4 regions of the Streptomyces sp. NPDC007983 genome follow, and region 1 is predicted to be linked to each of the others. Evidence: riboswitches for the same ligand, from Rfam matches in the RefSeq annotation. Region 1 holds a riboswitch; each other region holds the start of a gene.
What was found. Region 1 has a riboswitch for cobalamin ahead of cobN (cobaltochelatase subunit CobN). Riboswitches for the same ligand answer to the same signal wherever they lie in the genome.
Positions count from the first base shown of each region.

Region 1 (7,277 bases):
CGTCGCCTGGCTCCATACGGCGCTGGGGCGTCACACCTCCGGATAACGCCGCGGGGTCCAGACGATCTCCGTGCCGTCGCCACGGCGGACCGTACGCGTCTGGGAGGAGCCGATCAGCAGGATCGTGCGCATGTCCACCTCGGCCGGGTCGAGGTCGGCCAGGCGGACGATGCGGACGCACTCCTCGGGGCCGCCGATGTCACGGCCCAGGACGACGGGGGTATCCGGCGCGCGGTGTTCCAGGAGGAGTTCGCGGGCCTTGCCGACCTGCCAGATCCGGCTGCGGGAGCCGGGGTTGTAGAGGGCGAGGACCAGGTCGGCGGCGGCCGCGGCGTGCAGGCGCCCGGCGATGACCTCCCAGGGCTTGAGCCGGTCCGACAGGGAGACGACGGCGTAGTCGTGGCCGAGCGGCGCACCGGCGCGGGCGGCGGCGGCGTGGGCCGCGGTCATGCCGGGCAGCACCCGCACCGGGACATCGCGGTACGGATCCTCGGACGCGGCCTCCAGAACGGCGGTGGCCATGGCGAACACGCCGGGGTCACCCGAGGAGACGACGGCGACACGCCGACCGCGCCGGGCGAGGTCGAGGGCGAACTCGGCGCGCTCGGCCTCGACCTTGTTGTCGGAGGGATGGCGCCGCTGTCCGGGTCGTACGGGGACCCGGTCCAGGTAGGTGGTGTAGCCGACCAGGTCCTCGGCGGCGGCCAGTTCACCCCGGGCCTCGGGGGTGAGCCACAGCGGACCGGCCGGGCCGAGGCCCACCACCACGACCTCGCCCGGGCGCCCGGACCCGGCGGCGGCCGGGGCGGCCGGTGTGCCGATACGGCTCGGCAGCACCGCCACCGAGAAGTACGGCACCGACGACGGGTCGACCTCGTCCAGCGGCCCGGTGCGCTCCGCGCTCATCGTGGCGCGCTCCACGTACCGCGCGTCGGCGAGCCGCCCCGAACGCTCCAGGGCGCGCCGCACGGTCGGGAAGGTGCGGCCGAGCTTCATGACCGCCGCCGCGTCGGTCGTCGCGAGGCGCGCCGTCAGCTCCTCCTCGGGCAGCGTGCCCGGGAGGACCGTCAGCACCTCCTCGCCCTCCACCAGCGGTGCGCCGAGCCGGGCGGCCGCCGCGCTCACCGAGGTCACGCCGGGGATCACCTCGGTGGGGTAGCGGTCGGCGAGCCGCTTGTGCATGTGCATGTACGAGCCGTAGAAGAGCGGATCGCCCTCGGCCAGCACCGCGACCGTGCGCCCCGCGTCCAGGTGCGCGGCGAGCCGCGCCGCCGCCTCCGCGTAGAACTCCTCCATCGCGCCCCGGTAGCCGCCCGGATGGTCGGTGCCCTCCGTGGTGACCGGGTAGACCAGCCGCTCCTCGATGTGGTCGGGCCGCAGATGCCGCTCGGCGATGGAGCGGGCGATGCTGCGGCCGTGCCGGGCGCTGTGGTACGCCACGACATCGGCCCCGGCGATGACCTCCACCGCCCGTACCGTCATCAGGGAAGGGTCACCGGGGCCGAGGCCCACGCCGTACAGCCGTCCCTTCACCGCGGGCGTCGCCTGTCGCTGCTGCTCGCTCACTCTTCCTCGCTCGCTATCGCGTTGATCGCGGCCGCGGCGATGGCGCTGCCGCCGCGTCGGCCGCGCACCACCAGATGGTGGGGCGCCGACGGATGTCCGGCCAGCGCCTCCTTGGACTCGGCGGCGCCGATGAACCCGACCGGTACGCCGATGACGGCGGCCGGGCGCGGCGCGCCCTGTTCGAGCATTTCCAGCAGACGGAACAGCGCGGTGGGCGCGTTGCCGACCGCCACGACCGAACCCTCCAGCCGGCCCCGCCACAACTCCAGCGCGGCGGCGCTGCGCGTCGTCCCCATGCGCCGCGCCAACTCCGGTACGGCGGGGTCGGACAGCGTGCACACCACGTCGTTGTCGGCGGGCAGCCGCCTGCGGGTGACGCCGCTGGCGACCATCTGGGCGTCGCAGAGCACGGGCGCCCCGGCACGCAGCGCCTCCCGGGCCCGGGCGACCACCTCGGGCGTATACGCGAGGTCCTTGACCAGGTCGACCATGCCGCACGCGTGGATCATCCGCACCACGACCCGGCTGACGTCGGCGGGGAGGCCGTCCAGGTCCGCCTCGGCGCGGATGGTGGCAAAGGAGGCGCGGTAGATGGCCGCCCCGTCCTTCTCGTAGTCGAACACTGTGTCCTCGATCATGTCGTTGATCATGCTGTTCCGCGGGCCGTCGCCACGGCGTCGGCCAATCGCTCTGCCGTTACGTCTGTCGCGTCGCCACCGGTCACGCCGGTCGCGCCGTCGGGCTCCCGCATGTCGCGTACGGTGAGCCGGTAATCCGTGCCGGAGATGGCCAGCGCGTCCACCCAGCGGCCGCCGGGGTGGCCGCAGCGCCGCTCGCAGCCGGAGAAGTACACCGGCACCGGCGGCGGCGCGTCGGGGGAGCGGGGAGCGCCCGCCCGGGGAGCGTCCGCCACCGCGCGCGCCGCGTGGGCGCGCACATCGGCCAGGGACTTGGCGCAGCCCGGCCGTCCCGTGCACGCGCCGACCCCGGCCCACGGGGAGTCCGGATCGGTCACCAGCCCCGCGTCGGCCACCTCCCGCGAGGCGGCCGCCGCGCCGTCCGCGGTGAACCCCGGGAGCACCACGCCGCGCCAGGGTGTCACACGCAGTTCGCCCGACCCGCCCCGGGAGGCGAGCCCGGCGAGTAGCCGCCACCGCGCCGCGCCGACCCGGCCCAGGGGTACGAGGACGGACACGGCGTGGCGCCCGTCCGGCCCGGACACGACGCCCGGTGCGGGCGGCGCGCCGGGCGCGTCAACCGGCCCGCTCTGTCCGGTACGTACGGCTTCGACGCCCTCGTCCGCGAGCCGCGCCGCCAGGCCGTCGGCGGTCACGGCGTGTCGCGTGGGCAGTTCGCGCGCCCGCCACGCCCGTGTGCCGCTCGCCCGGGCCCTGGTCAGGAACTCCACGGCGGCCAGCGCGGCGGCGCACGGCGCGTCCCGCCCTCGCACCTCAAGACCGACCCCCGACATACCGGAGCCCACCCGCAGCACCGCCCCGCCGTCCGGCGTTGCGATCAATGTCACATCCGCGCCCAATGCGGCCACATCGCCCCGGCCGTCGTCCATCGCGAACAGGAAACGACCCGACAAGCCGGACAACTCATCCCACGCCCCGGCGCACAGCGCGGCGTCCAACTCCCTGGCCCACGCGGTGACTTCGCCGTGTCCGGCGCCGTCGAGGCCGCTCAGCGGGGACGCCACGATGTTGCGCACCCGGTCGTACCGGTCGGAGGGAAGCAGTCCGGCGTCCCGCAACGCGGCCGCCAGATCGCCGCCGCACGCCGCGTCCAGGCCGCGGAGCTGGAGATTGCCCCGCGAGGTGAGGTCCAGACGGCCGTCGCCCAGCTCCTCGCTCGCCCGCGCCAGCGCCAGCGCCTGACCTGCCGTCAGCAGGCCGCCGGGTATCCGGACGCGCGCCAGGGAGCCGTCGTCCGCCGGGTGCAGCCGCAGCGCGCCGGGGCAGGCGTCATCGCGTCCGCGCGCCCGCCGCGAGGGCGCTTCGACGGGCGCTTCGTTCGCAGGTGGGACGGTTGCCGGGGGGAGGGACATGGCGGCGAGCATACCGACGTCCGGTCGGCCCTCACCGTCCCGTGCCAGGTCAGCAACGCCTACTATGCTCTGCGGCGGGCCGTCTGGCCCGCTGGACGCATTAGACGGCGTCAAGACGCACAAGACGGCGTCTGGGGGAGGAAACCGGTGCGAATCCGGTGCGGTCCCGCCACTGTGAACACGGCAGCCTGCCGTGCGAGCCAGGAACTCCCGCCGTCTTCCAACCCGCCCGGGGCGCGGACCCCGAGGAAGGCGCTGAGCCATGATCCTGCTGCTGTCGACGTCCGACACCGACCTGCTCAGTGCCCGCGCGGCCACGGGCCCGGTGCCGTACCGCCTCGCCAACCCGGCGCGGCTCCCGCTCGACGATCTGCCCGGCCTCCTCGACGGCGTCGAACTCGTCGTCGTGCGGCTGCTCGGTGGCATCCGCGCCTGGGAGGACGGCCTCGAGACCCTGCTCGCGGGCGACCTCCCCGTCGTCGTGCTCACCGGTGAACAGGCGCCCGACGCCCAGCTCATGGAGGCGTCCACGGTCCCGGTGGGAATCGCCGCCGAGGCCCATGCCTACCTCGCGCACGGCGGCCCCGCCAACCTGGACCAGCTGGCGCGCTTCCTGTCCGACACCGTGCTGCTCACCGGCCACGGCTTCGAACCGCCCGCCACCGCCCCCACCTGGGGGCCGCTGGAGCGGACCGCGCGCGAGGGCGTCACCGGCCCGACGATCGCCGTGCTCTACTACCGGGCCCACCACATGAGCGGCAACACCGCCTTCGTGGAGGCGCTGTGCCAGGCCGTCGAGGACGCCGGAGGACGGCCGCTGCCGCTGTTCGTCGCCTCCCTCCGGGCCCCCGAACCCGAGCTGATCGAGGCGCTCGGCGCGGCCGACGCCGTCGTCACCACCGTGCTCGCCGCGGGCGGCACCCGCCCCGCCGAGGCGTCGGCGGGCGGCGACGACGAGGCGTGGGACGCGGGCGCGCTCGCCGCGCTCGACGTCCCCGTGCTGCAGGCGCTGTGCCTGACCTCGCCGCGCAGCGCGTGGGAGGAGAACGACGAGGGCCTGTCGCCGCTGGACGCCGCGACCCAGGTCGCCGTGCCGGAGTTCGACGGGCGGCTGATCACCGTGCCGTTCTCCTTCAAGGAGGTCGACGAGGACGGCCTGCCGGTCTACGCCGCCGACCCCGAGCGCGCCGCGCGTGTCGCCGGAATCGCCGTACGACACGCCCGGCTCCGGCACATACCGGCGGCCGACAAGCGCCTCGCGCTCGTCCTGTCCGCCTACCCCACCAAGCACTCCCGGATCGGCAACGCGGTCGGCCTCGACACCCCCGCCAGCGCCGTCGCCCTGCTGCGGCGGCTGCGCGCCGAAGGGTACGACCTCGGCCCCGAAGAGGGCCCCGGAGCGCTCCCGGGCCTCGCCTCCGGCGTCGGCGACGAACTGATCTACGCCCTCATCGAGGCGGGCGGCCACGACCAGGACTGGCTCACCGAGGAGCAGCTGGCCAAGAACCCGGTCCGCGTCCCCGCCGCCGACTACCGCCGCTGGTACGCCACGCTGCCGCGGGAGCTGCGCGACGCGGTCGAGGAGCACTGGGGTCCGCCGCCCGGCGAGATGTTCGTGGACACCAGCCGCGACCCCGAGGGCGAGATCGTCCTCGCCGCGCTGCGCCACGGCAACCTCCTGGTCGTCATCCAGCCGCCGCGCGGCTTCGGCGAGAACCCCATCGCCATCTACCACGACCCCGATCTGCCGCCCTCGCACCACTACCTGGCCGCCTACCGCTGGATGGCGACCCCGCAGGCCGACGGCGGCTTCGGCGCCGACGCCATGGTGCACCTGGGCAAGCACGGCAACCTGGAGTGGCTGCCGGGCAAGAACGCGGGCCTGTCCGCCGCCTGCGGCCCCGACGCCGCGCTCGGCGACCTGCCGCTGATCTACCCCTTCCTGGTCAACGACCCCGGCGAGGGCACCCAGGCCAAGCGCCGCGTCCACGCCACCCTGGTCGACCACCTCGTACCGCCGATGGCACGCGCCGACTCCTACGGCGACATCGCCCGGCTGGAACAGCTGCTGGACGAGTACGCCGCCATCTCCGCGATGGACCCGGCCAAGCTCCCCGCCATCCGCGCCCAGATCTGGACCCTGATCCAGGCCGCCCGGCTCGACCACGACCTGGGGCTCGAGGAGCGGCCCGACGACGAGGGCTTCGACGACTTCCTGCTGCACGTCGACGGCTGGCTGTGCGAGGTCAAGGACGCCCAGATCCGCGACGGTCTGCACGTGCTCGGCGGCGCGCCGACCGGCCCCGAGCGGGTCAACCTCGTCCTGGCCATCCTGCGCGCCCGCCAGATCTGGGGCGGTACGTCGGCGCTCCCCGGGCTGCGCGAGGCGCTGGGCCTGGACGAGTCGGCCGCCACCCGCTCGGGCGCGGACGAGGCCGAGGAGCGCGCCCGCGCCCTCGTCCAGGCGATGGAGGACGCGGACTGGGCCCCGGAGGCCGCCGAGAAGGCCGCCCTGGACCTGCCCGAGGAGCGGCGGGCCGCCGTCACCGCGATCCTGGAGTTCGCCGCCGGCGAGGTCGTGCCGCGCCTCGCCGCGACGACCGACGAGATCGACCACGCCGTGCACGCCCTGAACGGCGGCTTCGTGCCCGCAGGGCCGTCCGGATCGCCGCTGCGCGGACTGGTCAACGTCCTGCCGACCGGCCGTAACTTCTACTCCGTCGACCCCAAGGCCGTGCCCAGCCGGCTGGCCTGGGAGACCGGCCAGGCGCTCGCCGACTCGCTGCTGGAGCGCTACCGCGCCGACAACGACGGCCAGTACCCGCGGTCGGTCGGCCTGTCGCTGTGGGGCACGAGCGCCATGCGCACCTCCGGGGACGACGTGGCCGAGGCGCTGGCGCTGATGGGCATCCGCCCGGTGTGGGACGACGCCTCGCGGCGTGTGACCGGACTCGAACCCGTGCCCGCCGGCCAGCTGGGCCGCCCGCGCGTCGACGTCACCCTGCGCATCAGCGGTTTCTTCCGCGACGCCTTCCCGCACGTCGTCGGGCTGCTGGACGACGCCGTACGGCTCGCCGCGTCCCTCGACGAGGCCGACGACGTCAACTACGTACGCGCCCACACCCGCGCCGACCTCGCCGAGCACGGCGACGAGCGCCGCGCCACCACCCGCATCTTCGGCTCCCGGCCGGGGACGTACGGCGCGGGGCTGCTCCAGCTCATCGACAGCCGCGACTGGCGCACCGACGCCGACCTCGCCGAGGTCTACACGGTGTGGGGCGGCTACGCCTACGGCCGCGGTCTCGAGGGCCGCCCGGCGCGCGAGGAGATGGAGAGCGCGTACCGCAGGATCGCGGTCGCGGCGAAGAACACCGACACGCGCGAGCACGACATCGCCGACTCGGACGACTACTTCCAGTACCACGGCGGCATGGTCGCCACCGTGCGCGCGCTGAAGGGCACCGCCCCGGCCGCGTACATCGGCGACTCCACCCGCCCCGAGACGGTGCGCACCCGCACCCTGCACGAGGAGACCTCGCGGGTCTTCCGGGCCCGGGTGGTCAACCCGCGCTGGATCGAGGCGATGCGCCGGCACGGCTACAAGGGCGCCTTCGAGCTCGCCGCCACCGTCGACTACCTCTTCGGCTACGACGCCACCACC
Region 1 covers NZ_JBIBJI010000004.1:403,750-411,026, reverse strand. Annotated here, with positions in the region: gene ACFZCY_RS15365 (cobalt-precorrin-6A reductase) at 1-46, shown strand, start outside; gene ACFZCY_RS15360 (precorrin-2 C(20)-methyltransferase) at 31-1,566, opposite strand; gene ACFZCY_RS15355 (precorrin-8X methylmutase) at 1,563-2,204, opposite strand; gene cobG (precorrin-3B synthase) at 2,213-3,616, opposite strand; cobalamin riboswitch at 3,707-3,847, shown strand; gene cobN (cobaltochelatase subunit CobN) at 3,879-7,277, shown strand, end outside.

Region 2 (7,277 bases), on a different contig from region 1:
GTAGTACGTCGTCTTGATGCCGCGCTTCCAGGCGTACGCGTACATCGAGCTGAGCTTGCCGATGGTCGGCGCCGCCATGAAGAGGTTCAGCGACTGGCTCTGGTCGAGGTACGGGGTACGGGCCGCCGCCATGTCGATCAGGGCGCGCTGCGGGACCTCCCACGCGGTCCGGTACAGGTCCCGTACCTCCTGGGGCACCCAGGAGAAGTCCTGGACCGAGCCGTTGGCCTCGCGGAGCGCGTCACGGGTCTGGGCGTCCCAGACGCCGAGCTTCTTCAGGTCGTTCACCAGGTAGTTGTTGACCTGGAGGAACTCACCGCTGAGCGTTTCGCGCTTGAAGAGGTTGGAGACCTGCGGCTCGATGCACTCGTACACGCCCGCGATGGAGGCGATGGTGGCGGTCGGCGCGATCGCCAGCAGCAGCGAGTTCCGCATGCCGGTGGTGGCCATCCGCCGCCGCAGCGCCTCCCAGCGCTCGGGCCAGGTGACCTGGGCGTCGGCGTAGTGGTCCGGGTGCAGCACGCCGCGCGCGGTGCGGGTCTCGGCCCAGGCCGGGTGCGGGCCGTGGCGCTCGGCGAGGTCGCAGGACGCCTCGTACGCGGCGAGCATGATGCGCTCGGAGATCCGGGTGGACAGGGCCTGAGCCTCGGGGGAGTCGAACAGCAGGCGCAGCCGGAAGAAGACGTCCTGGAGGCCCATCAGGCCGAGCCCGACCGGGCGCCAGCGGGAGTTGGAGGCCCCGGCCTCGTCGGTGGGGTAGAAGTTGATGTCCACCACGCGGTCGAGGAAGGTCACGGCGGTGCGGATGGTGCGGTCCAGCCGCTCCCAGTCCATCTGGCCGTCCTCACCGAGGTGGGCGGCGAGGTTGACCGAGCCGAGGTTGCACACGGCGGTCTCGCCGTCGTCGGTGACCTCCAGGATCTCGGTGCACAGGTTGGAGGAGTGGACGACCCGGCCCGGCTCGGCGGTCTGGTTGGCGGTGCGGTTGGCGGCGTCCTTGAACGTCATCCAGCCGTTGCCGGTCTGCGCGAGGGTGCGCATCATCCGGGCGTACAGCTGGCGCGCCGGGACCTGCTTGACCGCCCGCCCCTCGGCCTCGGCCTTGCGGTACGCGGCGTCGAACTCCTCGCCCCACAGGTCCACCAGCTCGGGCGCGTCCACCGGCGAGAGCAGCGACCAGTCGGCGTCCGCCTCGACCCGGCGCATGAACTCGTCCGGGATCCAGTGCGCGATGTTGAGGTTGTGCGTGCGGCGGGCCTCTTCGCCCGTGTTGTCCCGCAGCTCCAGGAACTCCTCGATGTCCGCGTGCCAGGTCTCCAGGTAGACGCAGGCCGCGCCCTTGCGCCGGCCGCCCTGGTTGACGGCCGCCACCGAGGCGTCCAGCGTGCGCAGGAACGGCACGATGCCGTTGGAGTGCCCGTTGGTGCCGCGGATCAGCGAACCGCGGGCGCGGATGCGGGAGTACGACAGGCCGATGCCGCCCGCGTGCTTCGACAGGCGCGCCACCTGGTGGTAGCGGTTGTAGATCGAGTCCAGCTCGTCCAGCGGCGAGTCCAGCAGATAGCAGGACGACATCTGCGGGTGCCGGGTGCCGGAGTTGAACAGCGTGGGGGAGCTGGGCAGGTACGACAGCGTGCTGGTCATCCGGTACAGCTCGGCGACGTCCGCCAGCGCCCGGTCCGACAGGTCCTCGGCGAGCCCGCAGGCCACCCGCAGCAGGAAGTGCTGCGGGGTCTCGATCACCTGACGGGTGATCGGGTGGCGCAGCAGATAGCGGCTGTGCAGGGTGCGCAGCCCGAAGTAGCCGAAGCGGTCGTCGGCGCCGTCGGCCAGCGCCTGGTCGACCAGCGCGTCCAGCCGGGCGGCGTGGGCGGTCACGAACTCGGCGGTGGAGTCGGCGATCAGGCCCTCGCGGTGGCCCACGGCGACGGAGGCGGAGAAGGAGTCCGCGCCCTGCCCGGCCGCCTCCTCGGCGATCGCGCGGGTCAGCAGCCGCGCGGCGAGCCTGGAGTACTCCGGCTCCTCGCCGATGAGTCCGGCCGCCGCCTCGGTCGCCAGGGAGCGCAACTCCGCCTCGTCCGAACCGGGATGGCGGCCGCGCAGGGCGGCGGCCGCGACCTTGCCGGGGTCGGTGGCGGGCAGGTCGGCGGTGAGCGCGGTCAGGGTCCGCAGCAGGGCGGTCCCGGGCGCGTCGGCCGCTGCCGATGTATCCGCTGCCTCTGAAACCGGATCGGCGGGCGCGATGGTCACTGAAGTGTTCTCCCTCGCTCGGCTGGGGGCCTTCGAGGGCGGAGCGCGATGGCCGCTCACGGGCATGCCGATTCCGCTCCACGGCACTCCACGCAGCGTCCATCGACCCAACCCGCGGGGCCCGGACGTATGCAGACGGCCATCGGCAGGTCATCGGACTCACGGGTACGCAAAAGCGCACACGTACACCGTTGCGGGACAGTTCCGGATTCGCGCCGGATTCCCCTGCGGCGACAGCGAGCACGAGCATACATCTTGTGTCGTGCTGCGCACGCGCCCCCAGATGTTGTGTCGTCAGCTGGGTGGATTCGCATATATGTGCTGGTTGCGTCGGACCTTGGCCGCGTCGGAATCCCAGGGAAAACTAGCTCGCCGGGCCGCTCGCCCGCCATTCGTCCAGGGCACGGGCGAGGCGGCCGCGGTAGTCGGCGTAGCCGTCCTCGTAGGCGCCGCGAAGCTCGCTCCGGGGTTCGACGGTACGGGACGCGGCGCGCCGGCGGGACGCGTCCCCGGGGTCGCCGAGCGACCGCCGGGCGACTGCGACCGCGCCCCGCGCGCCGACCTCCGGCTCGTCGGGAATGGCCACCGGGTGGCCGATGACGTTCGCGAAGATCTCGGTCCAGGCGGCGGAACGCGCGCCTCCGCCGCACAGCGCGAGCCGCCCCGAGAGCCCGGCCGCCTCCAGGCAGTGCCGGGCGGCGTAGGCGATGGATTCGCACACGGCCCGTACGGTGTCGGCGCGAGTGGAGGCGAGGGTGAGGCCGTCCAACCGCCCCTGGGCGGCGGGCTCCACGAACGGGGCGCGCTCCCCGGCGCCGGACAGGAAGGGCAGCGCGGTCACGCCGTTCGCGCCCGGCGGGCTCTGGCCGAGCAGGGTGTCCAGGGCGGCCGTGGTCGTCCCTGTGAGATCGAGCACCCACTCCAGGGCGGCGGTGCCGACCATCGCGGGCATCGCGCGCAGCCAGCGGTCCGGGTCGGGTGTGCACAGCCACATTCCGGCCGGATCGGCGGCCGGGTCGACCACCGCGCGGTCGGTGAGCACCTGACAGGCCAGCGTGGTGCCGACGATGAGCAGCCCGTCGCCCACGTCCCGCACCCCGCTGCCGATGGCACACGCCGGAAGGTCGTACGGGCCGGAGACGACGGGCAGCCCGGGCGGCAGCCCGGTCAGCCGGGCCCCCTCCCCGTCCAGCGCCAGGACGGTGCCGGGCGCGGCGGGCGGGGGCAGCAGCCGGGCGTGGCCGGCCAGCCCGCACAGCTCCAGGGCGTCCGGCACGTACGTACGGGTGGTGACGTCGAGGAACGGCAGGGAGGCGTCGGAGGCGTCCACGGTGATGACGCCGGTCAGCCGCTGGGCCACCGCGTCCACGCAGTAGCCCGCGACCGCCGCCCGCTCCAGTGCCTCCGGCTCGTGCTCGGCCAGCCAGCGCAGCAGCGGGGCGTGGCAGCCCGGGAACAACCCCGAGCCGGTGAGGGCGTGGAGGGCGGCGAGCGTGCCGTCGGCGCGCCAGCGGGCGACGGTCCCGCCTCCCCGGCCGTCCAGCCAGGAGATCGGCGGACGGACCGCCCGGCCCGCCTCGTCGCGCAGCCACAGCCCGTCGCCCTGGCCGGTGAGCGCGAGCGCGGCGGGCGGGCCGGGGAGCGCCGCGGCCACCTCGCGCACCACCTCGGCGACCGTGCCGAGCACGTCCTCCAGGTCCTGTTCGACCCGGCCGCCGGGCAGCCGGTTCAGCCGGCTGGGGCGGGCCGCGGAGGCGAGCGCGGCCCCGTCGGGGCCGAAGGCCACGGCCTTGGTGACGGAGGTGCCGACATCCACTCCGATGATCACGCGCATGGCCTGCTGCCCTCCGGAAACCTCGGAACCCCGGCGCTCCATCACATGAGCGATGCTAGATTTAACATCTGAGACGTGATCAGGCAATGGCTGACGCATCGGAGGCCCCGGATGACCGCCCGACTGCTGCTCGTACGCCACGGAGAGACCGTGTGGCACGCGGAGAACCGGTACGCCGGAACCTCGGACATCGCACTGACCGAGCGCGGCCACCGGCAGGCGCGGGCCCTCGCCCAGTGGGTGAAGGGCCGCGGGATCGACGCGGTGGCCTGCTCGCCGCTCAGCCGGGCGCGGCACACCGCCGAACCGGCCGCCACCGCGCTGTCCCTGGCCCCCGAAGTCGTCGAGGACCTGCGCGAGATGGACTTCGGCTGGGGCGAGGGCCGCACCCTCGCCGAGATGGAGGCGGAGGACCCGGCGGCCGTCCGGGCGTTCCGCGACGACCCCGAGTCCGGCGCCTTCCCCGGCTCGGAGCGGCCCGGCGAGGCCGCGGCCCGCGCCGTCGCCGCGCTGCGGCGGCTGGCCACCGCGCATCCGGACCGCACCGTGCTCGTGGTCGCGCACAACAGCCTGCTGCGGGCGGCGCTGTGCACCCTGCTCGGCATCCCGGTCGGCCGCTACCGCGCGGTCTTCCCCCGGCTGGACAACGCGGCGGTGACCGAGATCGGGATCGACGGCGAGCGCACGGCGCTGCGTTCCCTGAACGTGCCCACGGACGGCGCTGCGGGAGGGTCCCGCCCATGACCACGGTCCGCTCCCAGGACGCCCGCCGGCAGACCATCACCGAGCACGTCCTCGCGCACTCCACCGCCACCGCGGCGGAGCTGGCCGACCTCACCGGGGTCAGCCTGATGACCGTGCACCGGGACCTGGACGAGCTGGCCCGGCTCGGCGTGCTGCGCAAGTTCCGGGGCGGGGTCTCGGCCCTGCCCTCGTCGGTCTTCGAGTCCAGTCTCGCCTACCGGATGGGCGCCCACCGGGCCGAGAAGGAGGCGGTGGCCGCCACCGCCGCGCAGCTGGTCGAGCCGGGGATGTCGGTGATGCTGGACGACTCCACGACCGTCCTCGCGCTGGCCCGGCTGCTGGTGGAGTCCGCCCCGCTGACGGTCGTGACCAACGCCCGCCGGGTGATCGAGGTCTTCGCCGGGGTGCCCCGGATCCGGCTGATCGGGCTCGGCGGGGAGTACTCGCACACCCATGACTCCTTCCTCGGCGTGCCCTGCGCGGAGGCGATCGCGGCGCTCTCGGTGGACCTGGCCCTGGTCAGCACCTCGGCCATGGACGGGGCGACCACGTACCACCAGGAGCAGGACGTGGTGCTGGTCAAGCGCGCCATGCTGGCCGCCGCCGCCCGCACGGCGCTGCTGATGGACGCGTCCAAGACCCGGCGCACGGCGCTGCACCGGCTGCGCCCGCTGGCCGACTTCGACCATCTGGTGGTGGACGGCGCGGCGGACGCCCGGCTGGTGGGGGAGTGGCGGGAGCGTACGGACGTGAGGATCGCGCCGGGGCCTTCCTGACGCCGCCCTTCTTAACGTCGTCAGTGTTAACTTAACTCCACGCGTGAGGGACGTGATACGTGATGTCCGACCGGCCCGAGGTCGTCGCGGGAATCGACATCGCCACGGCGGCCGTGCGCGTGGTGTGCGCCGACGCGCGGGGGCGCGTACGGGCGCGGGGCGGTGCGGAACTCCCGCCCCCGCGCCGGGGCGCGGGCGGCCACAGCGAACAGGACGCCACGGCCTGGTGGCCCGCCGTCGCGGCGGCCCTGCGCCAGGCCACCGGGGCGCTTCCGGCGGGCGGCCGCGAGGTCGTGGCGGTGGCCGTCGCCGCCACCTCCGGCACGATCGTCCTCGCGGACGGCCGGGGCGAACCCCTCGGCCCCGCCCTGATGTACGACGACCGCCGCGCCGCCGCGCTCAACGCCCGGGCCCAGGAGGCGGGCGCCGCGCGCTGGCGGGCCCTCGGCCTGTCGGTCGGCCCGACCGCCGCCCTGGGCCGCATCGCCTGGCTGGCGGGCGGCGGCGGTCAGACGGCCCACGGCGGGGGCCGTCACCTCCTCCACACCCCCGACCTCGTCGGGTGGCGGCTCACCGGCGGGCCCGTCGCCACCGACTGGTCGCACGCGCTCAAGAGCGGCTACGACGCGCGCGCCGGGGAGTGGCCGGGCGAGGTCTTCGACGCGCTCGGCGTACCCGCCCGGTGGCTGCCGTCCGTCCGGGCACCGGCCACCCCGGTCGGCACGGTGTGCGCGGACGCCGCGGCGGAGACCGGGCTGCCGACCGGTTGCGCGGTCCGTCTCGGCATGACCGACGGCTGCGCCGGGCAACTCGCCACCGGGGCCGTGCGGCCCGGGCAGTTCGTGGGGATCCTCGGCACCACGTACGTCCTCAAGGGCGTCACCCGGGACCTGGTCGCCGACCCCTCCGGCGCGCTCTACAGCCACCGCCACCCCGACGGCTGGTGGCTGCCGGGCGGCGCCTCCAACACCGGGGGCGAGGCCGTCGCCCACCTCCCGTCCGAGCGGCTGCCCGCGCTCGACCGCGCCGCCGCGGAGCGCGGCCCGGCCTCCGTGGTCGCGTATCCGCTGAGGGGTGAGGGCGAGCGGTTCCCGTTCGTCAGCGGCGCGGCCCGGGGCTTCGTCCTCGGTACTCCGGCCGACGACGCCGACCGGCACCGCGCCACGCTGGAGGGTGTGGCCTTCCTGGAACGCCTCGCGCTGGAGCGGGTGGCGGAGCTGGGCGTGACGGTCGAGGGCCCGCTGTGGGCCGCGGGCGGCGGCAGCCGCAGCCCGCTGTGGTCCCGGATCCGCGCCACCGTGCTCGGCCGCCCGTTGCGCGTCGCCGACTACGCCGAAACGGCCTTCGGCGCCGCCCTGCTGGCCGCCTCCGGGACCCTCCACCCGGACCTCACGGCGAGCGCCGCCGCGATGGTCCGCCCCGGCCGGGACGTCGAACCGGACGCGCGCGAGCAGGCCGCCCTCGACGCCTCGTACGCCAGGTTCACCGCCGCCCTGCGGGCACGCGGCTGGCTGCCGTGACGTAACCGGCGGGCCCGGCCCGTATCTCCGCGGCTATATCTCCACGGTGAACGCCCACAGCGCGACCCCCGGGACCGGCTCCCAGTCCCGCTCCGGCGCCCGGACGAAGCCGAGCCGCCCGTACAGCCGGTGGGCGGCCGTCATCTTCCGGTG
Region 2 covers NZ_JBIBJI010000003.1:90,548-97,824, reverse strand. Annotated here, with positions in the region: gene ACFZCY_RS09390 (ribonucleoside-diphosphate reductase subunit alpha) at 1-2,250, opposite strand, end outside; cobalamin riboswitch at 2,377-2,517, opposite strand; gene ACFZCY_RS09385 (FGGY family carbohydrate kinase) at 2,615-4,084, opposite strand; gene ACFZCY_RS09380 (histidine phosphatase family protein) at 4,196-4,828, shown strand; gene ACFZCY_RS09375 (DeoR family transcriptional regulator) at 4,825-5,604, shown strand; gene ACFZCY_RS09370 (FGGY family carbohydrate kinase) at 5,667-7,124, shown strand; gene ACFZCY_RS09365 (GNAT family N-acetyltransferase) at 7,158-7,277, opposite strand, start outside.
Region 2: it holds a riboswitch for cobalamin, as region 1 does, so the genes downstream of both, ACFZCY_RS09390 (ribonucleoside-diphosphate reductase subunit alpha) here and cobN (cobaltochelatase subunit CobN) in region 1, are expected to answer to the same signal.

Region 3 (7,277 bases), on a different contig from region 1:
CCTTATATGAGGGGCGTGAGGAAGCGCCGCAGGACCTCCTCGTAGCCTTGGGGATCGGCGTTCCACATGGCGGCGTGCGGGGCGTGCCGGACCGGGTGAAGGGTGACCAGCTCGGGCCGGGCGTCGGCGAGTTCACGCGACGCGCCCCAGGGCGCGAGGGTGTCGCCGGGGCCGTGCACGATGAGCGTGGGCACCCGCAGGCTCTCGGGGTCGGCCGCCTCCGCGAGCTTGCCGTCGTGCAGCCCGGTGCGCCCTTCCGCGGCCCGGACGGCGAGCGGGAGCAGGGCGGCGGGGGTGCGGCGCGCCGCCGCGAGCGCGCGCAGGGTGGCCCGCCAGTCGAGCACCGGGGAGTCCAGGAAGATGCCGCTGAGCCGGTGCCGCAGTGCGGAGTTGGCGGCCGCGTGCAGGGCCATGGAGGCGCCGGTGGACCAGCCGTGCAGGACGATGCTCTCCGCCCCGTAGCGGACCGCGTAGCGGATGGCGGCGTCGAGATCGCGCCACTCCGTGTCGCCGAGGTGGCCGATGCCGTCGGGCGGGCGCGGGGCGCCGGGGTCGCCGCGGTAGGCGAGGTCGAGCACCGGGATCCGCAGCCGGTTCAGCAGCGGCATGACGACCATGGGGTGTTCCCGGGTGGTGCCCAGGCCATGGGTGGTGATCACCCAGGTGGTGCGCTCGCCGGGCAGGAACCAGGCGGGCAGCGGGCCGAGTTCGCCGGGGACGTCGACGTCGGCGTGCTCGATGCCGAGCGCGTCCTTCGGGTCGCCGACGTACACCTGCGGGGTGAGCCGGACCCGGGTGCCCGCGTCGAGGGCGCCGTGCGTCACCCGCTCCAGGCGGCGTACGACGCAGTCGGCGGGGTGCGGAACGTCCTCGTCCACCGGGCCGACGACGGCGTGGAGGTTCCGGCCGGCGAGACCGTAGGTGCCGGGGCGCAGCGAGGCGAGCGAACGGGTGAGGGTGATCCGCCCGTCCTCCACGGCGTGCACGGTGAGCGGCGGCTCGTTCGGCAGCGGCCGGTCGGGGGCCGGTTTGAGCGCAGCGTCGGTGACGTACCGGCCCACCGCCACCGCGGCCGCGCCGATACCGAGCAGAGTGGTGGCGGCAGCCACCGCCGTTGTCCGCACACGCATCCCTCCCAGTGTCGGCGGGTACCCACGCGGCGGCCAGCGGAACTGGTTATTTTGGCTGGCCGTAGCCGCTGAGCTTGGCCGCGGCGCGGTCCAGCTCGGCGGGCGGGAGAAGTGCGGGGCTCCGGCCGGGTACGGATGCCGCGGCCAGCCAGACCTGGCACATCCATTCGAGCTGGGCGGTGCGGTCGTATGCCTGGTCCAGCGTCGCCCCGTGGACGACGGTGCCATGGTTGCGCAGCAGACAGCCGGAGCGGCCGCGCAGCGCCTGCAGCATGTTTTCGGCCAATTCATCGGTGCCGTAGAGCGCGTAGCCGGCGACCCGGACCGGCCCGCCGAGGGCGGCGGTCATGTAGTGGATCGCGGGGAGTTCGTCGACCAGCGTGGAGACGGCGGTGGCGTGAACGGCGTGGGTGTGGACGATGGCCTCGGCGTCTTCCGTGCCACGGTAGACGGCGAGGTGCATGGGCAGCTCACTGGTGGGCGCGAGGGTGCCCAGCACCTGTCGGCCGTCGAGGTCGACGCCGACCACGTCCCGGGGGCCGAGCCGGTCGTACGGGACGCCGCTCGGGGTCACCAGGACGGTGTCGCCGACCCGGGCCGACACATTGCCCGAGGTGCCGACGACGAGCCCGTCGGCGGTGGTTCTGCGGGCCGTGCGCACCACATGCGTCCAGGCCTGCCGCAGGGGCTGGGTCAGCCTCGGCTGTGGCCGTCGTGCCGATCGCGGCTCCGTCACGGGCCCTCACCTCCGGGGCGCGATCCTTCCATACGGACGCCGGCGCGTACGGGGGTCCGCGCGGACCGGGTACATCGGGTTGATGTATGGCCGTCAAACTCCATATGGCGAACGGGAGTACGGTCGAAATCCAGCCGTTCTCAGGCCCCCGCGCCCGCGTCACCGTGACGCCCGCCTCAGTTCATCTCCCGTTCACCCAGTTTCCCTACGTTCACCGTGCACTGACCGCCCTCCGAACTGATTGACCGGGTGTATGGAACACATCACGCTTCTCATCGGGATCGTGATCGTCACGGCCTTGGTGTTCGACTTCACCAACGGCTTCCACGACACGGCCAACGCCATGGCCACCACCATCTCCACCGGAGCACTCGGTCCTCGGGTCGCGGTGGCGATGTCGGCAGTCCTCAACCTCGTCGGCGCGTTCCTCTCCGTGGAGGTCGCCAAGACCATCTCCGGCGGAATCATCGACGAGGGCTCAGGAATCCGGCCCGAGGTGATCTTCGCGGGGCTGGTCGGCGCGATCCTCTGGAATCTGGTGACCTGGCTGGCCGGTCTTCCGTCCAGCTCCTCGCACGCCCTCTTCGGCGGCCTCATCGGCGCCACCGTGGTCTCCGTCGGCATGGACGGGGTCAACGGCGACGCGGTCGTCATGAAGGTCCTCATCCCGGCCGTGGCCGCGCCGGTCGTGGCGGGCATCGCCACGGTGGCCGCGACCCGGCTCACCTACCGGCTGGCGAACGACCGGGCCGCGGAGGACACCGCGAAGGGCTACCGCGCCGGGCAGATCGCCTCGGCCGCCCTGGTCTCCCTGGCCCACGGCACCAACGACGCCCAGAAGACCATGGGCGTCATCACCCTCGCGCTGGTCACCGGCGGCGTCATCGCGCCCGACTCCGACCCGCCCATGTGGGTCATCGTCTCCGCCGGACTCGCGATCGCCCTCGGCACCTATCTGGGCGGCTGGCGCATCATCCGCACCATGGGCAAGGGCATCACCGACATCCAGCCGCCGCAGGGCTTCGCCGCCCAGACCGGCGCGGCGACCGTCATCCTGGCCTCCTCCCACATCGGCTTCGCGCTGTCCACCACGCAGGTCTGCTCGGGCGCCGTCATGGGCGCGGGCGTCGGCCGCAAGGGCGGTGTGGTGCGCTGGTCGACCGCGGGCCGCATGGTCGTCGCCTGGGCGCTGACCCTCCCGGCCGCCGGTCTGGTGGCCGCCGGTGCGGCGCTGCTGGCCGGCCAGGGCAACGGGGGCATCGCGGCGGTCGCCGTCCTGGCGGTGCTGGGCTGCGGCGTCATCTGGGTGCTCTCGCGCCGCAAGCCGGTGGACGCGAGCAACGTCAACGCGCCGGGTGCGGAGTCCGCCGAGCCGGTCGGTGTCGTCACCGCCGCCGTGCGGTCGGTGGCCCCGCCGCCCGCCGGAAAGGCCCCGGCCACCGCGTCGGCCGCCGATGGCGCTGCCGGCACGGACGCCACGGACGTCACGGACGTCACGGACGCGGTGTCCGCCGCGCGCGCCTCGTCCGAATCCGCCCCCACCCCCGCCGCCGCGGGGACCCGTTCCTCCAGCTGACAGGGAGCACACGCAATGCACATCGACTGGGCGGCCCTCGGCCAGGTCTTCGGCGTCAGCCTCGCGGTGACGGTCGGCGTCGTAGGGGTCTTCACCCTGGGCATCATCGGCACCTCCCGTACGGCGCAGCCGCAGCCCCAGGCCACCGCGGGCGGCGCGTCCCCGGTTGCGCGCACCGGCGCGTACGCCTGTTTCGCGCTGTGCGCCGCGGTGGTGGCGTACGGCATCTATCTGATCGTGGCCTGAGGCCACGGAACGGCCGCGGGGCGGTGGGTGCCGATCGGCGCCCACCGCCCCGCGGCCGTTCCCACGGGCTGTGGGCCTCGGCACACTACGGCATCGCAGGTCACATGCCAGTTGACGGCCATTCGCGCCCCATGGTGGACTTCCCGAGCCAAACGGCGGCAGGAGAGGAAGCCGGTGAGAATCCGGCGCGGTCCCGCCACTGTCACCGGGGAGCGCTCTTCCCTCACCGCAAGGGGTCACGGCCGTCCGTACGCGAGGAAGGCTGGAAGACCGGGAGAGCCGCGGATCCGGGAGCCAGGAGACTCTCACCGCCGGTCACGTCGAGCCAGGGCGCGGACCCTGAGTGAGGACATACCGTCATGCCCGGCACTGCCACGCCGTCAGCCCCACCTGTCCATGTGCTCTGCGGCGGTTCCCGCCGCAGAGGCGTGACGGCGGCCTGAGGATGCGCGCGGACCACGCCTCGTACGCGTGCGGCGCCGCTCTCGGCTTCCTCGGCGACCTCGCCACGGGCGATCCTCGCCGCGGCCATCCGGTGGCCGCGTTCGGGCGCGCCGCCGCGGCCGTCGAGCGGCGGCTGTGGCGCGACCACCGCGGTTCCGGGGCCCTGCACACCGCGCTGTGCGCGGGCGGCGCGGCCGCCGGTGCCGCGCTGCTGGCCCGTACCGTACGCACCCTCGCGGGGCCCCGCCGTACGGCCGACGCCGCGCTGACCGCCGCCGCCACCTGGGCCGTGCTGGGCGGCACCTCGCTGGTACGGGAGGCGAGGGCCATCGGTGACGCGCTGGCCGCAGGCGACGTCGGCGCCGCGCGGGAGCGGCTGCCGCATCTGTGCGGACGCGATCCGCAGGCGCTGGACGAACAGCAGATCGCGCGGGCGGTCGTCGAGTCGGTGGCCGAGAACACCTCGGACGCGGTGGTGGGCGCGCTGGTGTGGGGGGCCGTGGCCGGGGTGCCGGGGCTCGTCGGCTTCCGGGCCGTCAACACCCTGGACGCCATGGTGGGCCACACGTCGGCCCGCTACCGCCGGTTCGGCTGGGCGGCGGCCCGGCTGGACGATGCCGCGGGCTGGCCCGGCGCCCGTCTCACAGCCGTCCTGGCCACCCTCGCCGGGCCCGACCCGCGCGGCGCGCGGCGCGCCTGGCGCCACGACGGCGGACGCCACCCGAGCCCCAACGCGGGCCCGGTGGAGGCGTCGTTCGCGGGCGCGCTGGGGGTGCGGCTGGGCGGCACGCTGGCGTACGGGGGCCGGGTCGAGCACCGCCCGGTGCTGAATCCGGGCGGCCGTCCCGTGACGGTGGCCGACATTCCGCGGGCGGTCCGCCTCTCACGGCGGGTCTCGGCGCTCGCCCTGCTCGCCACTGTCGCGGGCCGTTGCGCAACAGGCAGGAAAGGGGTGACCCGATGACCTCGGGGGGCGGACTGCTCATCGCGGGGACGACCTCGGACGCCGGTAAGAGCGTCGTCACGGCGGGCATCTGCCGCTGGCTGGCGCGCGAAGGGCTCCGGGTCGCGCCGTTCAAGGCGCAGAACATGTCGCTCAACTCCTTCGTCACCCGGGACGGCGCCGAGATCGGGCGGGCCCAGGCCATGCAGGCCGCCGCCGCGCGCGTCGAACCGAGCGCCCTGATGAACCCGGTCCTGCTGAAGCCGGGCAGCGACCGCAGCAGCCAGGTGGTGCTGCTCGGCAAGCCGGTGGGCGAGATGAGCGCGCGTGGGTATTACGGGGGGTCTGGGCCCGCGGCGAAGCCGCTGTCGGGTGCGGTGTCCCCCGAGGAAAGGCTGCACTCGGAGCGGCGCGAAGGGCTGCTGGACACCGTCACCGCATGCCTGAGCGAGCTGCGGCGCACCCATGACGCGGTGATCTGCGAGGGCGCTGGCAGCCCGGCCGAGATCAATCTGCGCCGTACCGACATCGTCAACCTGGGGCTCGCCCGGGCCTCGGGGCTGCCCGTCGTCGTGGTCGGGGACATCGACCGCGGCGGCGTCTTCGCGTCGTTCTTCGGCACGACCGCGCTGCTGTCCCGCGAGGACCAGCGGCATATCGCCGCCTACGTGGTGAACAAGTTCCGCGGCGACGTGACCTTGCTGGAGCCCGGTCTGGACATGCTGCGCGACCTCACCGGCCGGCCGACCGTCGGTGTGCTGCCGTACGCGCACGGCCTCGGCATCGACGAGGAGGACGGGCTGCGGGTCTCGCTGCGCGGCGCGGTGCGCGAGAGCGTCGTCGCGCCGCCGCACGGCGCGGACGTGCTGCGGGTCGCGGTGGCCGCGGTACCGCTGATGTCCAACTTCACCGACGTGGACGCGCTGGCCGCCGAGCCGGGCGTGGTCGTGCGCTTCGTGGACCGCCCGGAGGAGCTGGTCGACGCCGATCTGGTGGTGCTGCCGGGCACCCGGGGCACCGTGAAGGCGCTGGAGTGGCTGCGGACACGCGGTCTCGCCGACGCGATCATGCGGCGGGCCGCCGAGGGGCGGCCGGTGCTCGGCATCTGCGGCGGCTTCCAGGCGCTCGGCTACGCGATCGAGGACGAGGTCGAGTCGAAGGCCGGAACGGTCGCGGGCCTCGGGCTGCTGCCCGTACGGGTCCGCTTCGCCACGGGTAAGACCCTGGCCCGGCCGGTGGGCGAGGCGCTGGGCGAGCGGGTGGAGGGCTACGAGATCCACCACGGGGTCGCCGAACTGCTCGCCGGGGGCGACGAACCCTTCCTGGACGGCTGCCGGGCGGGCGCGGTGTGGGGCACGCACTGGCACGGCTCGCTGGAGAGCGACGGCTTCCGCCGCGCCTTCCTGCGGCGCGTCGCGGAGGCGGCGGGCCGGGCGTTCGTGCCCGCCCCCGACACCCGCTTCGGGGAGCTGCGCGAGGAGCAGCTGGACCGGCTGGGAGATCTGATCGAGGAGCACGCGGACACGGACGCGCTGCTGAGGCTCATCGAGAACGGCGTACCGGACGGGCTGCCCTTCGTGCCGCCCGGGGCGCCGGGAGGAACGGCTTGAGCACGAGACGCGAGCCCGCACGCACCGACCGCGCACGCACCGTAGGAGGTACCCGAGCATGACCACCGCTGCCTACCCGTTCACCGCGGTCGTCGGAATGGACGACATGCGGCTCGCCCTGCTCCTCAACGCCGTCTCCCCCGCCGTGGGCGGCGTGCTGGTGCGCGGCGAGAAGGGCACGGCCAAGTCGACGGCCGTGCGCGCCCTGTCCACGCTGCTGCCGCCGGTCGAGGTCGTCCCCGGGTGCCGCTTCTCGTGCGATCCGGCCGCGCCCGACCCCGGCTGCCCGGACGGGCCGCACGAGACCAGCCCGGGGGACGCGCGCCCCGCGCGGATGGTGGAGCTGCCGGTCGGCGCCTCCGAGGACCGCCTCGTCGGGTCACTCGACATCGAGCGGGCGCTGTCGGACGGGGTCAAGGCGTTCGAGCCGGGGCTGCTCGCGGACGCGCACCGCGGCGTGCTGTACGTCGACGAGGTCAACCTGCTGCACGACCACCTGATCGACCTGCTGCTCGACGCGGCCGCCATGGGCGCCTCCTATGTGGAGCGCGAGGGCGTCTCCGTACGGCACGCCGCGCGCTTCCTGCTGGTG
Region 3 covers NZ_JBIBJI010000025.1:63,190-70,466, forward strand. Annotated here, with positions in the region: gene ACFZCY_RS40460 (alpha/beta hydrolase) at 3-1,130, opposite strand; gene ACFZCY_RS40465 (class II aldolase/adducin family protein) at 1,177-1,866, opposite strand; gene ACFZCY_RS40470 (inorganic phosphate transporter) at 2,120-3,442, shown strand; gene ACFZCY_RS40475 (hypothetical protein) at 3,458-3,688, shown strand; cobalamin riboswitch at 3,852-3,993, shown strand; gene ACFZCY_RS40480 (cobalamin biosynthesis protein) at 4,134-5,096, shown strand; gene ACFZCY_RS40485 (cobyric acid synthase) at 5,093-6,685, shown strand; gene ACFZCY_RS40490 (putative cobaltochelatase) at 6,744-7,277, shown strand, end outside.
Region 3: it holds a riboswitch for cobalamin, as region 1 does, so the genes downstream of both, ACFZCY_RS40480 (cobalamin biosynthesis protein) here and cobN (cobaltochelatase subunit CobN) in region 1, are expected to answer to the same signal.

Region 4 (7,277 bases), on a different contig from region 1:
CGGTGACCCGTAGCTCGAAGGCACGGGCGAGCCGGGACAGCAGCGACACCGCGATGATGCCCGCGATGAAACACGCGCCGATCTTCACGCCGTCGGGGCGTTCCACGACGTTGACCGCCGTGGTGTAGACGAAGACCGCGGAGATCACGCCGAAGCCGATGGTCCAGCCGCGCTGCCCGGCGCGGCGGGCGGCGATGGTGACGGCGACGGCGGCGGAGGTCATCAGGACCAGCACCCCGGTGGCGTACGCGCCGCCCTGGGCGTCCACATCGGCGTTGAAGATCCAGGTGACCAGGAAGGCGATCAGGGTGAAGACCAGCACCATGGGACGCACCGCGCGGGCCCAGTGCGGGGCCATGCCGTAGCGGGGCAGATAGCGCGGCATGAGGTTGAGCAGTCCGGCCATGGCGGAGGCGCCCGCGAACCACAGGATGCCGATGGTCGCGGCGTCGTAGACGCTGCCGAAGACGGACCCCAGATAGTGGTGCGCGAGATACGCCAGCGCTCGTCCGTTGGCCTTGCCGCCGGCCTTGAACTCGTCCTGCGGGATGAGCACGGTGGTGATGAAACTCGTGGTGATCAGGAAGGCGCTCATGATCACGGCAGCGGTGGTGAGCAGCTTCCTGGTGTCCCGGATCCGCCCGGTGGGCCGCTCCTCGGTGTCGCCCGGGTCGCCCTGGACATGAGGCATGACGGCCACGCCGGTCTCGAAGCCGGACAGGCCCAGTGCGAGTTTGGGGAACACCACCAGCGCCAGACCGACCATGACCAGCGGGTTGCTGTGCTGTTCGGTCAGCGCCCGGGACCAGTCGGTGACCACATGGGACGCGGTGGCCACGTGCCACAGCCCGACGATCACCACCACCACGTTCAGCGCGAGGTAGCCGCCCACGAGCACCACCGCCACCCCGATGGCCTCCATGAAGCCCTTGAGGAAGACGGCGCCGAGCAGGGCGACCAGCCCCAGCGTGATGGCCACCTCGTGACCCCGCAGAGCGCTGGTGAAGTGCGGGTTCTCCACCAGGTGGGTGGAGGCGTCGGCGGCCGAGAGGGTGATGGTGATCAGGAAGTCGGTGGCCGCGAACCCCAGCAGCGTCAGAACGAACAGCTTGCCCTGCCAGAACGACAGCAGCCGCTCCAGCATCGCGATCGACCCCTCGCCATGCGGGCTCTCCTTGGCCACCCGCCGGTACACCGGCAGCGCCCCGGCCAGGGTCACCGCCACCAGCACGATGGTGGCGACGGGAGACAGCAGCCCGGCCGCGAGAGCGGCGATACCGGGCTGGTAACCGAGCGTGGAGAAGTAGTCCACACCGGTCAGGCACATCACCCGCCACCACCGCTGCCCCTTGTGTCCCTCGGGGACCTGGGCGTGGGGTCCGGGCTGCTGCTTGGCCATATCGGACAGGCCCTCCAGCAGCCAGCTCCGGAGCCGACCTTCCTTGCGGGCCTCCTCCGGGCGGGGCTCCACGTCGGTGGAGGTGGCCATCACGTACTCCCGATCACATAGCGTTACAGAGCGCCGTCCAGGAACAAACGACCGAATCAGGGTAAGCGGGACCCGCGCAGAGCGTCACGGCGGCATGCCGGGCCCCGGAGACGATCAGGTCAGGTGGCCGGTCTTGGCCATGCCCGTGTCACGCGGTATCGTCGCTCCGATATCGACGACGGCAAGACGGAAGCCGGTGGGAATCCGGCACGGTCGCGCCACTGTGTGCCATCGCCTCACGGGAGGTGATGGTGAGTCAGACCCGTAGCAGTCGTCTTGTGCACCACCGAGATGGGACGCGAACTCCCAGAGGAGGCCCTGCCATGGCGCAGCCAGTCGCTCAGCCGACACCCACCACCCCCGCTCTGCCCGCCCCGCTGCCGCTCAAGGCGATAGCTCCCTGGGCGGTCTTCTTCGGCATTTTGATGCTGGTCCTGCTGTACTTCGTCGGCGCGGAGCAGGGCGCCACCGCTGTCGTCTCCGGCGAGAGCGTTCACGAGTGGGTGCATGACGCCCGCCACCTGCTTGGTTTCCCCTGCCACTGAGCGAGGGACGCCGCGCACTCATGAACTCCGCAACGGTAAGGAATCTGCTCGTCCGGGGCATGGTCGCGGGCCTGGGCGCCGGCCTGCTCGCGCTGATCGCCGCGTACTTCCTCGGTGAGCCCAACGTCGACAGCGCGATCAGCTTCGAGGAGGCCCACGCGCACGAGCACGAGGTCGAGCTCGTCTCCCGTACCCTGCAGTCCACCGCGGGCCTGGCCACCGGTGTCCTGATCTACGGGGTCGCCTTCGGCGGCATCGCCGCTCTCGCCTACTGCTTCGCCCTCGGCCGCGTCGGCCGTTTCAGCCCCCGGGCCACCGCGTTGCTGCTGTCCGGCTGCGCGCTGCTCGCGGTCTACGTCGTGCCGTTCCTGAAGTACCCGGCCAACCCGCCCGCCGTCGGCAACGCCGACACCATCGGCAAACGAACGACGCTGTACTTCCTGATGATGCTGCTCAGCGTCCTCCTCGCGATCGCCGCCACCATCCTGGGCAAGCGGCTCGCCCCGAAGTTCGGCACCTGGTACGCCACCGTCGCCGCGGTGGCCGCCTTCGCCGTCGCGATCGGGCTGGCGTACGCCTTCCTGCCGGTGATCAACGAGGTGCCGGGGGGCTTTCCCGCCACCGTGCTGTGGCGGTTCCGGCTGTCCGCCCTCGCCATGCAGCTCACCCTGTGGGGCGGATTCGGGCTCATCTTCGGCGAGTTGGCCGAGCGGCTGCTGAACCCGCGGCCCGCGAAGGCCGAGGCGCCCGTCCGGTGGCGGCCGCCCCGAACTGACCCCTGACCGAGGCGTGCGAGGGCCCGCGGAGCCATCCGCGGGCCCTCTCGCGTTCGTCGGGCGAGGCGGACGAGCCGCTGGCCGAGCCCCTGCCTGCGAGACTGCGTTCCATGACCACGCAGCAACGCCGGATCCTCGTCATCGGCATCGGAGCGGGTGACCCCGACTACCTGACTCTCGGGGCGGTGAAGGCGATGGGCCGCGCCGACGTCTTCTTCATCGTCGGCAAGGGGGCCGGCACCTCCGCACTCACCGATCTTCGCCACCGCATGCTGGACGAGCATGCGCGGGCGCCCTACCGCGTGGTGGAGGTGGACGACCCGAGCCGGGACCGGCGTCCGATGGGGCGCGGCGACTACACGACCGCCGTCCACGACTGGCGCGCCCGTCGCGCGGACATCTTCGAAGGCCTGCTACGGGACGAGATGACGGCCGACGAGACCGCGGCGTTCCTCGTCTGGGGCGACCCGTCGCTGTACGACAGCACCCTCGGGATCCTCGCCACCATCGAGGCACGCGGCTCGCTCTCCACAAGCGTCGAGGTCATCCCCGGAATCAGCAGCGTCTCGGCGCTCGCCGCGCGGCACCGCATCCCACTGAACCAGGTGGGCCGGCCGCTGCACATCACCCCGGCCCGCCGGCTCTCCGACGTGGGCCGGAACGACGACGGAGACATCGTCGTGATGCTCGACGCGCACGAGTCGTTCACCGAGGTCGAAGGCGACGTCTGGATCTACTGGGGCGCCTACCTCGGCACGCCGGACGAACTGCTGGTCGCCGGGCCGCTGCGAGAGGTGTCCGACCGCATCCGACAGATGCACGCCGAGGCACGCGACCGGCATGGATGGATCATGGACACGTATCTGCTGCGCATCGTGGAGAGACCGGGACCGGGCCCTGCGGCGGACGTACGCGACGATGGAGGAGCCGGCGGAATTCGCTGACGGCCGGGCGAGGGCCGGGGCGCCGCGAAAACGCCCCGGCCCCGCCGACCGTCCGCGTCGGTCAGGACGCGGACAGCTCTCCGCGGACCGTGCGGGCCGCGGAGACCAGGTTCTCCGGGGAGGAGCGGGTCTCCGGCCGGCCGCGGGTCTTCAGGCCGCAGTCGGGATCGACCCACAGCCGCTCGAAGTAGCCGTCGAGCGGATCGGCGGCGATGGCGTCCCGGTGGCGCTCAGGGGATCGCGCCGACCATGACGGTGGTGTCCAGGACGTGGTCGTACGTCGAGAAGTCACCCGTCGGGACCTCGTCGATACCGGCCCCGGCCAGCTGCTGCCAGGTGGAGCGGCGCAGGCCGGCGGCGGTGACGCGGCCCTTCCAGTAGCCCTCGACCGGCTTCTTCAGTTCCCGGTTCGGGCCCTGGCGGGGGGAAGCCGTACACGGTGGCCCGTGTTGCCGCGGCTGCGGGCTTGGTGGTCACGGAGATCTCCTTGGCGAGACGGATCCCCGCCCGGCATGCGAATGGCACCGGTGGCGGGAAGCGCCGTATCCGCGCTTCCCGCCACCCACGCCGATGCGTTGCCCCGCGGCCGGCTGCTAGGAAGCCTGGGCCTTGTCGTACAGGGCCTTCGCCTCGTCGCCGAAGTACGGGCCGAACATCGTGTTCGGCAGGAAGACGTAGCCGAAGCTGTTCACGGAGACCTGCAGCCCGGTGCCGGTGTCCTCACTGAAGCCGGTGAGCCAGGGGCCGCCGCTGGAGCCGCCCGTCATGTTGCAGGCCAGGCCGTGGTCCTGCGTGAGGAGGAAGTCCTTCGAGCTGTTGCCGCTGCAGTAGATGAGCTTCGTGCCGTCGTACGGCGAGGCGGCGGGGAAGCCGAAGGAGTACATCTGCTTGTTGTAGCCGCCGTTGAACTGGATTCCCTGCGCGCCGACGACCGAGGTGAGTTTCTTGCCGTTCAGCGGGGCGACGACCGCGGCGCCGATGTCGTAGTTCATGTCCTCACTCGCCTCCCACTGCGGGGTGGTGAGTGTCGTGGCCGCGGTCCACTGGCCGTACGGCGCGTTGCCGTTGTTGTAGCCGGGCACGAAGACCCAGTTGGTGTGCCAGCTGCCCTGGTACTTCACACAGTGCCCGGCTGTGATGACGGTGCTGGCGTTCTGGCTGGTCACGGCGTTGCCGGTGCAGGACGCGGTACGCCCCTGGAAGGTGAAGAACACCCGGCCCGAGGTGGTGACGACGGCCCCGCTGCCGGTCCACGGGCCACCGGCCTGCGGGAAGGACGCGGGGGCGGCGGTGGGCAGGACGGTCGTCGACGGCCCGCCGGCCTCGGGGGCCGTCAGGCGCTTGGCGGCCTTCCGGGTCAGCAGCACATCGAGTGGGGTTGCCGCGCGCATCCGCTCGGCGGTCCAGAAGGCGCGCGCCCTGTGCTGTTCGGCGGACGAGGCGGTGCGGGCCGCTACCGACGGCCCGGAGGCTGCGGGGGTTGCCGCGGTGGCCGCGCCGGTACCCAGGAGGCCGCCGCTGAACAGGGCTCCGACGGCCAGCAGAATGCCCGCGGCAGTGCGATGGCGTCTCACGCATGTCTCCTTCTGCCGTGCCCGGACGGATTGCGTCCGGGCAGGGTGGGGGAACGAAGAGCGGTGCGAATAGACGTGCGTGAGGCAGCGTGCCACGGGAATCTTGACTTGTCAGGGGCGCGTTGAGGAAATTTCCGGCCGGACGTCGTCGGCGCGGCCGGGCACGTGCGCGGTTCAGCCCTTGACCGACCCTCCGAGGATGCCGCGGATGAAGTAGCGCTGGAGCAGGAGCAGAACGGCGAGCGGCAGCAGCGCCGAGAGCAGCGCGGCGGCCGCGAGGGTCTCCTGCCCCTGACCGGTGGACTGCAGCAGCCCGACGATCTGAACGGTGAAGGGGGCGTTGGAACTGCCGCCGCCCAGGAACAGCAGCGGGGTGAGGAGGTCGCTCCAGGACCAGATGAACTGCAGCATGGCCAGGGCGGCGAGGACGGGGGTGGCGGTGGGCAGGACCACGCGGCGGAAGATGGCGAATTCGCCCGCCCCGTCGATGGCGGCGGCCTCCAGGAGTTCGCGGGGAACGGAGGCGAAGAAGCCGTAGGGGAAGCCGTCCGCGGAACGGCATCCGGGCGAGCGCGTAGGCGGCGACCGCGGAGACGGTCATGGTGCCGACGGTGGCCGGGACGGCGATGGCCAGGCTGTTGGCGGCGGCGGTGCCGAGGTCGATGAGGGTGGCGGCGTTGCCGTAGTTCTCCGGGGTGAAGGCGGGGCGGGCCAGCGCGGTCCACCAGCCGCTGGTGGCGACGTCACCCGTGGTGCGGAAGAGGTGGCCAGCAGGCCGACGACGGGGACGACCCAGGTGACGGCGATGACGGTGAGGACGAGATGCAGGGGGGAAGCGGCCGAGGGCACGCAGCCGTCCCCTCGGACGTCGGCCGATCGGCGGCGGCGCGGCGGGGTGGTGGTGTTCCCGGGCGGTGGCGGGGGAAGTGGTGGTGGTCATCGGGCGGCCGTCTCCTGCCGGAACTGGCGGGTGTTCAGGAATATGACCGGGGAGGCGATGAGCAGCAGAATCACCGCGAGAGCGCTGGCGTGGCCGAAGTTCCGGGCGACGAACAGCACCGCGTAGGTGCGGTTGGGAGGGCTTCAGTCCGCAGGAAACCTTCTCCACGGTGTGCGAGGTACCCGTCCTGGTGGACAACGACGCCAACCTGATGGCACTGGGCGAATACCGGGCCCGCGCCCAGCCGGTGGACCAGATGGTGTTCGTCAAAGTCGTCTCCGGACTCGGCTGCGGCATCATCAGCAACGGCACCGTCCACCGCGGCGCCAACGGCATCTCCGGCGAGATCGCCCACGTACGGCTGCGCGGCACCGACTACCAGGACCGGCTCTGCGGCGGCTGCGGCAACTCGGGCTGCCTCGGCGCCGTCGTCAACGGCGAAGTCATCGCCGCCCGGCTCGCCGAGGAGGGCCTGCCGGTGCAGACCAAATGGGGCGCCATCCGACTCGCCCAGCAGGGCGAGCCCCGCGCCCTGCGCGCCGTACGAGAAGCCGGTGAATGCCTCGGCGAAGTCCTCGCCGCCATGGTGTGCTTCCACAACCCCGACCTCATCGTGGTCGGCGGCGCCTTCGCCATCCTCCAGGACGACCTGCTCGCCGGCATCCGCAGCGTCGTCTACGAGCGGGCCCTCGCCCAGGCCACCCGCCGCATCAGCATCGAGACCACGACCCGCAACGCCGACCTCGGCCTGCTCGGCGCCGGCCATCTGGCCGTGGAACGCGCCCTGTTACCCATGGGGCTCGCGGCCTGGCTCTGACCCCCGCTCCATGGCACACGGGACGAACGGTGGCGTTCACCCGGCGGCGAGGGAGACCTCCGTCGACTTCACCAGGGCGGTGACGGAGGAACCGGCCTCCAGCCCGAGGTCGGTGGCGGCGTCCTTGGTGATCGCCGCGGTCAGCTCACCGCCCTCGACCGTGACCTTGACCGAGGCCATGGCGCCGCCCAT
Region 4 covers NZ_JBIBJI010000018.1:32,281-39,557, reverse strand. Annotated here, with positions in the region: gene ACFZCY_RS36525 (APC family permease) at 1-1,489, opposite strand, end outside; cobalamin riboswitch at 1,635-1,776, shown strand; gene ACFZCY_RS36520 (CbtB-domain containing protein) at 1,813-2,034, shown strand; gene ACFZCY_RS36515 (CbtA family protein) at 2,055-2,816, shown strand; gene cobF (precorrin-6A synthase (deacetylating)) at 2,921-3,754, shown strand; partial or broken gene ACFZCY_RS36505 (hypothetical protein) at 3,891-4,231, opposite strand; gene ACFZCY_RS36500 (trypsin-like serine peptidase) at 4,348-5,328, opposite strand; partial or broken gene ACFZCY_RS36495 (ABC transporter permease subunit) at 5,503-5,853, opposite strand; partial or broken gene ACFZCY_RS36490 (ROK family protein) at 6,402-7,085, shown strand; gene ACFZCY_RS36485 (TOBE domain-containing protein) at 7,122-7,277, opposite strand, start outside.
Region 4: it holds a riboswitch for cobalamin, as region 1 does, so the genes downstream of both, ACFZCY_RS36520 (CbtB-domain containing protein) here and cobN (cobaltochelatase subunit CobN) in region 1, are expected to answer to the same signal.